DNA from 2 places in the Anaeromicrobium sediminis genome. Region 2 is predicted to be linked to the other one. Evidence: riboswitches for the same ligand, from Rfam matches in the RefSeq annotation. Region 2 holds a riboswitch; the other holds the start of a gene.
What was found. A riboswitch is a leader RNA that binds a small molecule or an ion and turns the genes downstream of it on or off. The one in region 2 is predicted to bind thiamine pyrophosphate.
Positions count from the first base shown of each region.

Region 1: it holds a riboswitch for thiamine pyrophosphate, as region 2 does, so the genes downstream of both, thiC (phosphomethylpyrimidine synthase ThiC) here and thiT (energy-coupled thiamine transporter ThiT) in region 2, are expected to answer to the same signal.

Region 1 covers NZ_NIBG01000018.1:31,414-36,864, reverse strand. Annotated here, with positions in the region: gene purF (amidophosphoribosyltransferase) at 1-983, opposite strand, end outside; gene thiC (phosphomethylpyrimidine synthase ThiC) at 986-2,299, opposite strand; TPP riboswitch at 2,520-2,629, opposite strand; gene CCE28_RS16415 (DUF6765 family protein) at 2,743-3,801, opposite strand; gene CCE28_RS16410 (GerAB/ArcD/ProY family transporter) at 3,923-5,017, opposite strand; gene CCE28_RS16405 (Ger(x)C family spore germination protein) at 5,035-5,451, opposite strand, start outside.
Region 2 covers NZ_NIBG01000025.1:51,040-56,490, forward strand. Annotated here, with positions in the region: gene CCE28_RS18810 (MerR family transcriptional regulator) at 1-465, shown strand, start outside; gene CCE28_RS18815 (Na+/H+ antiporter NhaC family protein) at 672-2,393, opposite strand; lysine riboswitch at 2,530-2,708, opposite strand; TPP riboswitch at 2,844-2,946, shown strand; gene thiT (energy-coupled thiamine transporter ThiT) at 3,027-3,548, shown strand; gene CCE28_RS18825 (YcdB/YcdC domain-containing protein) at 3,840-5,451, shown strand, end outside.

The DNA.
Region 1 (5,451 bases), on a different contig from region 2:
ATAAAAAACTTATCATTTACTTTGTTTTTCCTATTCTTTGGAGCTATAAAGGTTCTTCCTACATATTTATTTCTGAGGATTCCTGGTTCATATTTAATATTAGATTGGTCAGCATAACCTATGGATGGTAAAGTTCCTGTGTCTGGCACTCCCATGACCATATGAGCCTTACTAAAGTCTTCTTTTCCTAAAATTTTTCCTAATTTACTTCTTATTTGCCCTACACAAATTCCGTCTATCTTAGAGTCTTCCCTAGCAAAGTATATATATTCAAAGGCACATGTATTGCATACTTCATTTCCTTTTCTTATTACGGAAACTCCATTTTTATCTATTTTTATTGCTTCTCCTGCCATTAAGTCTCTTATAAATGAGCCTCCCATAGCCTCTATGGCGCAACTTTCTGATGCTACTATGTACCCGTTCTGGATCTTTCCTATACATATGGGGCGAATTCCTAAAGGGTCCCTCATGGCTATTAATTCATTATCTTTTATAATAACTACTGCATATGCACCCTTTATATTATTGTAAATCCCCCTTATACCATCTTTTTCAAATACTTTTAATATTACTTCTGAATCCGTATCCGTACTAAATTTTCTTCCCTTTTTTTCAAGAATTTTTTTAATATCCTCTCCATTTGTTAGGGTTCCATTATGAGCTAAACTAATATTATTACTAAGGAGGGGTTGACTATTTTTAATAGTACTCTCCCCCCATGTGGAATATCTTACATGGCCTATCAATAGATTAGTATCAATCTGAAGTCCTTCAAATAAGTTATCTACTAATCCCATCTTCCTAATATTTTCAATTTCATTATCATTTCTATAGGATATACCACAACTTTCTTGACCCCTATGTTGTAGGGCCAATAGGCCTGAGTATACTTTTGTTTCCATATTTTCTTTTTTATTAAAAAATACTCCCAATATTCCACATTCTTCTTTGAATTTATCATTAAACTCATCTATTTTCATGATTAATCATCATCTCTTAATATGTTTATATCTTTCCCAGCCATTACTTTGTTCATGTTTCTCATTGAACACATTTTTCCACACATGGTACAGCTATCTTCATCATGTGGCATAGATTCTTCCCTATATCTTCTTGCTTTTTCTGGATCCATACTCAATTTAAACATTTTTTCCCAGTCTAAATTTTGTCTAGCTTCACTCATTGCAAAATCCCAATTCCTTGCTCCCGGTATATTTTTAGCAATATCTCCTGCATGGGCTGCTATTTTAGATGCTATAATTCCTTCCTTCATATCCTCTAAGTTTGGTAATCTAAGATGTTCTGCAGGAGTTACATAGCATAAGAAGTCTGCTCCTGAGCTAGCTGCAATAGCACCTCCTATGGCACTTGTTATGTGGTCATATCCTGGTGCCACATCTGTAACTATAGGACCTAATACATAAAATGGAGCTCCATGACATAATCTTTTCTCAAGTAGCATATTTGCCTCTATTTCATTTATTGCCATATGACCTGGACCCTCTATCATAACTTGTACATCCTTCTCCCAAGCCCTCTTAGTAAGTTCTCCTAATGTTATTAATTCTTTAATTTGGCTTGCATCAGTAGAGTCATTTATACTTCCTGGTCTTAATGCATCACCTAAACTTAAGGTAACATCGTATTCTCTACATATATCTAAAAGTTCGTCATAGTATTCATAAAAAGGATTTTCCATGTTATTTAATTCCATCCATGCATATGTTAATGATCCACCCCTAGATACTATATGATTTAATCTTTTATTTCTTTTGAATGTATTTACAGTTTCTTTATTTAACCCAGCATGGATAGTAACAAAGTCCACACCATCCTTTGCATGCTTTCTTACCACATCTAAAAACTCTTCTGCCTTTATATCCTTCAGTTCCTTATCATAAAAACCAACTGCATCATAAATTGGTACAGTTCCTATCATAGCTGGAGAAATTTCTACTATTTTTTTTCTAAATTCCTCTGTTTTTCCAAATGAACTTAAATCCATTATGGCTTCTGCTTTCATATCTATGGCCATTTTTACCTTTTCAATTTCTTTTTCTATGCTAGGACAATCCTTCGATATTCCTAAATTTACATTTATTTTAGTTCTAAGTCCACTACCAATTCCTTCTGGACTAATACTTTCATGATTCTTATTAGCTGGTATTACTACTAATCCTTTTGCCACTAAGTCTCTTAATTTGTGTATATCCATATTTTCCTTTTCCGATACTATTTCCATTTCCTTTGTTATTACACCAGCTTTAGCCGCTTCCATTTGAGTATTATATTTCATAATTCTCCCCCTTATGATTTATTAAATAATTAAAGTTTTAAAGGGTAGGGTTATGGCTGACTCTCATAAAGCTATCTGATTTTAAAATTATGGAATAACTATACACATAGAACTAAATATAGACATATTTATTTATAAAATTAGTAGGTTAAACTGTATTTTTATATAAAAAAATAGACTCGTAACGAGTCTATTTTATATGAATGGTACACAATTATCCCATACTAAATATAAACATCCCTACGTTGGCATTATCCAAAATCAGGTTATGAGGGTCAGAAATAACATTTCTCTCTCAGGCTATCCTTATAGCCTCCCCTTGTCTTAATATTATTTTTTACAATTTAAGTATACTTTTTTTATCTTACCTTGTAAAGGTCTATAGATTATAAAATTATTTAACTTTTTATATAGACCCCATTGTCTCATATGCCAATATTCTTTTACCAGTCTTTTAGATCTAAATAAGAAAAGTTCTTCTTGCTTAATATATTAAAGGCCACCTTTTGGTGTGACTTGACTGCTTCTTGAAATTTATACCAATGACTTTTTTTATAAGTCTTAGGATTTTTCCAGGTATATATATCTGTTAGGGGATCATATCTATTTAACCCTACACTAACTCCATTTACAGATATTACACTCCTATCCCTTATTCCTAAAATTTCTTCATTTACTACCTCATCAAACCATGTGTCCTTTTTATAATCCTCTAATGCCACTCCTCCATACTCTTTTTTCATAGCCAATTCTTTATATCTTTTTATGCGATTTTCTTTTTCGTCATTTCCTTGGTCCATTTTCCCTATGGCATTACTTAAATCCTCTAATAATTTTTTAGATTCCCAATGTACATGTTCTGCAGTTCCATTTGGATTTAAGAACAAATAAAGTTTCCTAAATATTTCCCTTGCTGCTTGCAAAGATCGTTCCTTATTATTTACTTTAATATATTTTCCCACTAATCTACTGTCTTTCCAAATCAGGGCTGGCCAATCAGGATAAAAATAGGCAGAAGCATGACCTATAAATGGTATAACCTTTTCTACTCCTCCATCCACAGAATTAAATGTATCATAAAGTCCAATAAAGTTTTGATGTGCCCAAGTATCTGCAAAGGAATGGGTAGCTATTCCAATCCTATATAGATTTTTGCTATAAATTGCCGCATCAAATATGTTATTAGCATTCGTACTATTTGGTGTAGTATTTAACATATGTAATTTCCCATCTTTCCTTCTTGCAGATACAGCCAGGGGATCTCCAGGGATAAAATGAAATAATGGGTATATTCTAAATAATTTCTTCTTAGGTTTGATTATATTCATAGTCTGACTAATATGATTTGTATATTCTTCTACAGTTCCTTTATTTATGGTAAAAATCATATTATTATTATCCACATATTGAGAAGCTATACTTATTATTTTAGCTGATTCTGGTCTAAATCCCGCTCGGGTAGCTATTAGATAGGTCATATAATAATGAAACTCTGTATTCATAAAAAACCCCCACTCACATAATTTATACATTATATGAATAGGGGTAGTACATAATGCCTTAACTTTTTTCTTTACTATAGATTACAAGTAAAATAAGTACCTATTATAACTGCTATATAATTCAATTTCTTACGTTTGTCTTTTTATTTTTATTAATATATATTCCTACAAGTATTATTAAGGGTAAAAATACTTCAAATACTAAACCATAATAGGGATATATTTTAGTACTCCAACCTATAATGGCCATAACTGAAGGATAAACAATATAGGAAACACCCAATATTAATAGGCCTATGGGTGTCACTATATGATTATATCTTTTCATATTTAACACAGTACTTATTCCCTTAGCTGCAAAATATATGCAAGTAGCCACTTTCACAAATGTGGCTAGACTCGTTGCTAAGATGGTGACAATTTCCATCCTTTCTAAAAACTCTCCTAAGTTAGCTTGGCTAGCCACCACGTATACGGGAAAATATGTATTTGCATATATGTTATGACCAATTACTAATAGTTCAGCAACTGTAACTCCAACTAAAGTCATTCCACCTATCAATATACCTTTAGCATAACTTTTATACGCATTTTTCTTATCTTTAATTTCTTCTATTAAAACTATACACAACAAGGTTTCTGCAAAGGGAAAAGTAAAGGTACTTAATGTTGCCTTCATAAGATTTGAAATGCCACAATGTAATATGGGCATTATATTTAAATAATCCATCCTAGGTATTAATATTAATATGGTAAATATGGGTATAGGTGATGTGAAAAATACTACTATTACTGCAGATTTACCTATTGCACCAGGACCTTCTTTTACTGCTACTATAGCAAGGAGTATTATTCCTATCATAAAAATAAATAATGGTGTATTATTTAATGTGGTTGATGTGGGAAATTCTCCAAAATCTCTCACAGTTAATCCACATAAATGTATGCTGTACCATATATATAATATATTTATTATACTTCCAATAAATTTACCAAAAACTGTTTCTATTATTTTAAAAAAACTTTTATTATTATATTTACCTATTATATGAGAATATACTTTTACTATTCCTACACATAGTACCATTCCCATAAATATGGCTATCCATATATCTTCCTTGGCTTGAGCCCCCAAGGGAAGTATAAACCCTGATGACAATATGAACAATATTACTATACAACTACCCTGTACTTCATTTATTTTGTCATTACTCATAAAAACAGCACTCCGCTCTAATTATTAACCATAATAGGACTATCTTTCTTTTCACTCCCCTTTATTAAAACATCCACATTTATGTTAAATTTTACTTCATCAAACACTTTATCCCAATCCCCTTTAACTTTATTCCATAATTCAGGTTGTTGAGCCTTCACATATCTAGAGAAATCAAATATATCTACTCCAAATTCATTTTGAACCTTTTTTATTAAATCTTCTATATCCTTCTTTTTCTTTTCTTCTAATTCTTTCATAAGAACTCTTCTCTTTTCCTTTATATAATCCACATTTCCACCTAGCTCAATTATATTTGCCTCTATGTCTATATCCATATAAATATTTATTTCATTATCCACCAGTTTTACTTTTGTTCTAGTTTTACTGCTCAATATTTTAAGGCCTACAGGAATTTCTCCATCATAATATTC
Region 2 (5,451 bases):
CTTTTAATAGACGATTTTAAAGTTCATGAAAAATATATAGGTGAAAGAAATATAATATATAAACCTCTAATTAATGGTCAGGATTTTACTGAATTTGGTATGGCCATAAAGGACATATATGAAATGGCCAATGAACATTACCTTGAAGTGAAGGATGAAGTAGGAGTTACTCTGGAATATGAAGATGTTCTAAAGGGTAAATACGAGTCTTTCTCAGGCTTATTTTTATTCACACAGGATGATGATGTGAGCGATATTAAAAAATTACCTAAGGGCAAATATGTGTGTTCGTATCATAGGGGTAAGTACAAGGATACCCATAAAACATTTAAAAAAATGTTAGATTATATTAAGAATAAGGGATATGAAGTTACAGGTAAAGTTGTAGAAATATCTTTAATTGACCTACTTGTGGCTAAAGATGAACGAAATTATATAACAGAAATACAAATTCCCGTAAAATAAAGGACCATGAAATTCATGGTCCTTACAGATTGTAGACAAAGTCTACAAGATTATAGACTTTTGACAAAATTTAAGTTCGAGGCGTGCTGAAACCAAGAGACCGCAGCGTATATAGACATACGTAAGGGTTCTTGGTTTCAGCAACAACGAAGAAATTCGGGTTTGTCAACAGCCTAAAAGGACCATGAAATTCATGGTCCTTAAATTTATGCTACTTTATTTTCAATATTCTCTACTGCATCTGGTACACTTTTTCCAAAGAACTTAACTACTACAAATATTAATATGATAGCTACTGGTAGTACTATCCAAACTGGAATTCCAAGTCCTACAGGAATATATCCAAATAATACGGATATTAGGCCTACGCTTAAAGCATAATATAGCTGAGTCTTAACGTGTTCTAAGTGGTCACATGCAGAACCCATGGAAGATAATATGGTCGTATCTGATATGGGAGAACAGTGGTCTCCAAAGATTGCGCCTGTTAAAACTGCTCCTGCACTCATTACTACATAACTAGTTTCTGGAGATATGGCATAAGCTAGAGGTATAGCTAATGGCATTAGGATACCCATAGTACCATATGAAGTTCCTGTAGCAAAGGATATGATAGATCCTAATACAAATATTATTGACGGTAATAAGAATGCTGGAATCTTATCTGATAAAATTGAAACTAAAAATTTAGCAGTACCTAATTCCTTAATAGTTCCTGATAAGGACCAAGCTAATAATAATATTACTGCTGTAATAACTAATGACTTTGTGCCTTGAACCCAAGTATCAATTGCTTCAGATACGGTAAGAATTTTCTTTCCTACAGCCATGATTATGGCAATTACACTGGCGATTAATGCTGCTTGGAATAAAACTATACTTGCATCAGATGCACCAAAGGTTTCTCTAATGGCCATTACTGACAATGGAGATCCATCTACTGCTGCTTTAACAGTTTCATCTAAATACCCATATCCATTAAAGTAAAAACCAACAAATGCTGCGACTATTAATGTACTTATAGGAATTATAGCATTCCATACACTTAATGTGATTCCTTCCTTTGGTTCTAAATCATCACCTTCATCACAGGACATGGCAGTAGCTCCATCTGGTAATAATTTTCCTGTAGTTCTAGCTCTAACTTCCGCCTTGTGCATTGGTCCAAACTCTTTTAACATTATGGATGTGGCAACTATAAATACTAATATAAGAATGTTATAAAATCTATAAGGTATAGTTTCCATAAATACACCATAGGCATTTACACTTTGTCCAATGGATTCATAGGCGTCTTTTATAAGTCCTATTTCATAACCTACCCAAGTGGAGATAAGGGCAATACCTGCAATTGGAGCAGCTGTAGCATCGATTATGAAGGCCAATCTCTCTCTAGATATCTTTAATTTGTCTGTTACTGGTCTCATAATAGGACCTACGATTAAGGCATTTGCATAATCATCAAAGAATACAACTAAACCTAAAAGCCAAGTTACTAATTGGGCACTTACAGGAGTCTTAGCTCTTTTGGCTAGAGCTTCAGCTACGGCCCTTGCTCCACCCATTTTAGATATAACACCTATAAGGCCTCCGATTGCTAAACACTGAAGGATAATACCTGCATTCCAGCTATCAGCAAGGGAACCTAATATGTGGTTAACAATATTTAAAAAACCGTGGATAATAGCACCAAAGAAATTATTTGTGTTAAGTGCTATTAAGAAAGTCCCGGAGAACACTCCTATGAATAAGGACAGTACCACGTTTTTAGTCACAAAAGCCAATGCGATGGCAACTAATGGTGGTAATAATGTTAATAAACCATATTTGTCTGCATTAGCTTGGGCCACTTCTGGGTCCACAGCTAAAGAGACAGTAGTCATTAATAAAATAAATAATAAAGTAAGTATAAAGACTCTTCTTTTCATTTTTTCTTCCCCCTATTTTGTCTATCCGTTTACTAATTCAAACTTATATTGCTATTGGGGTGTAAAATAAAAAAACTCCTTAAGCTAAGGCTTAAGGAGTTAGAAACACGTCAAAAAAACGTATGATATTTCTAATTCCAACAATAGCCCTCCACAAAGAAAAACTTTGTGACAGTCCCATACATATTCTGTATAGTCCCAACATATGACCTTAAAGCTATCAGTCATACATTTCGGCGAAATTTCCTTTCTCATAACGTCAAAGTTGCTTAACTCAGTTATAATACTAATAAATATCGCACCTCTATTATTGAACTGCAAACGGATTATTTAAATGTATGCTTAATATAATAGTATCTTTTAGAAAATGTGTCAATAGTAAAAATATGAAAGGTCATTTTTGACAAAAATTTATAGGTATGATATTATGGTCGTGAAATTGAATAGTTATGTATTCACTGGGGGTGCCTAAAGGCTGAGAGCAGACTTGATTCTGTAACCCTTTGAACCTGATCTAGTTAGAACTAGCGAAGGGAAGTGTAGTGATTTTTTAATAAAAAACCATGTGCTTTCCAAGTACATGGTTTATTTTGTTTACTAGGCAATTATGTATTTTTTTAGGAGGGGTTATAAATGAAAAATTCTTCAACAAAGAAATTAATTGAAGGTGGTATAGTTATAGCTTTGGCATATGTACTTAGTCTTGTTAAAATATATCAACTTCCCAATGGCGGTTCTATAACAGCTGGTAGTATGGTTCCTATCTTAGTATATGCCCTAAGATGGGGAGGTGGACCGGGAGTTTTCGTTGGAATTGTATATGGTACAATACAATTCATATTAGGTCCTAAATGGTCTTTTCACATAGTATCAATTTTGTTTGATTATAGTGTTGCTTTTGGATTTTTAGGACTGGCTGGTTTCTTTAAGGGAAGTCTACCAAAGGAAATGCTAGGAGTGTTTATAGGTATATTTATGAGATTTGCAGCCCATGTAGTTTCTGGGGTTGTAGTATGGTCCTCTTATGCACCAGAGGGAGTAAGTCCCCTTACCTATTCAATTATATATAATGGTTCCTATTTGATACCTGAAATAATAATTTCAATATTCATATACGGACTTTTACATAAACCACTTAAAAATATGAAATATTAAAATAGGCCCTCTTTTGAGGGCCTTTTTATTGTCTAGGAAAGTTAATTATCATGAAAACTATAAATCAATAAAAAAAGAAGGGGTTGTAGGTGAAGAGTTCCCCTGCCTCTTTGAAGGAGGGTGCTCAGATTGCGGTAGCAATCGTCGAAGGAAACCATAGGGGTTCCTAGCGAAGCATAGGTCGCATGCCTTTTTTATATAAAAAACTTTTTATTATTAGAGTACTATTACATTATTTGTGGAAATATATTACAATGTAATAGGAAATAAAAGGAAAAGGGGATGTTAAATTTGCAAAGAAAGATTATGAGTCTTTTTTTAGTTCTTGTGATGGTATTTTCAATTAGTATGCCAGCCTTTGCTAATGAAGACACAAGTGAAACCAATGTGAAAATATCAAAGGATAAGGCGACGGACATAGGAAAGGAGTTTCTAAAGAATTATTTTGCCACAGAGATTGATGAGAAAAAATTTGAAACGAGAATAGAGTTAGAAAAGAGTTGGAGACAGAAAGACAGTAAAGTATGGAGAATAAGATGGAGAAATCGTAAAGAAAATGGTGGAGTTAATTTTCGTGTTGAAATAGATGCTAATACGGGAATTTTATTGGATTGTACCAAGGATTCTTATGATTATGATGAAAAGATAAGTGTACCATCCATATCAGAAGAAGAAGCTAAGAAAAAAGCTCAAGAGTTTCTTAAAAAAATTCAACCAGGAAAAGTTGGAAGTGTTAAATTAAGAAATGAAGAAAATAGAATAATGAATAGATATGACATTTCTAATTATAGATTTGAATATGTAAGACAAATAAATGGTGTGGAATTTCCTTCTAATGGCATAAATCTAGGGATAGATGGAACAAATGGGGAATTGATAGAATATAGAATAAACTGGGACTACAATATAGATGCACCAAAAGTAGAGAATATAATAGATAAAGAAGAAGCTAGAAAATTGCTAGAAGATGAAGTTGCTATGGAGAAATATTATTTAGGAATTAGGGATGAGGAAACTAGAAAAACTAAAAATATCAAATTAGTATATAGAGCAAGTTATAAGGGAAAGAATGAATTAGATGCTAAAACAAAAGAATTTAAAGAATACAATATAGATAAAAACTTAGAGAGTAAAGATATATCCTTTGATAGAAAACAAGAAATATACAAAAAAGCTTTAAATATTAAAAAAGAGAAAGTAGACAAAGAAAGGGCTGAAGAAATAATCAAAACCCTTTTAAAAGACCTGTATGAAAAAGAGATAGAAATAGATTCCATAGAATATATGGAGAACGTTAATAGATATAGAAATGCTGGAAAGAATTGTTGGGAAGTGGAGTTTAGAAAAAAAGGTGCAGAAAAGTATGATACAGATGGAGGAATAACTATAAACGCAGATACGGGAGAAATATTAAGCGTTAATATTTATAATTACAGACGTGGATCAGAAGAATTTGAACTAAAGTTAACTTGGAATGAAGCATATGATAAGGCTATAGAAGCTATAGAAAGATTTTATCCAGATAAAATAAGGGATATAGATACTAATCAAAACCATTATAAAAGATTAGATGATGATGAAATAGAAAGAGATTATTATTTTCATTTCTCTCGAAAAGAAAATGGCATAGGATTTGATGGTGATTCCATAAATATAAATATAAGTGCACAGGACGGAACAATAGAAGATATCCATATGAGATGGACTGATAATATGGAGTTTCCAAATCATGTTGGGAAAATTTCAGAAGAAAAAGGAAAAGAATTATGGCTTAAGAATTTAGAGTGCAAATTAATATACTCTAAGGATATGGATAAAAAACATAATAAGCTAAACTTAGTTTATGTATTAGAAAATAAAATTAATAGATATGGATTAAACATAGATGCTAACACTGGTACGT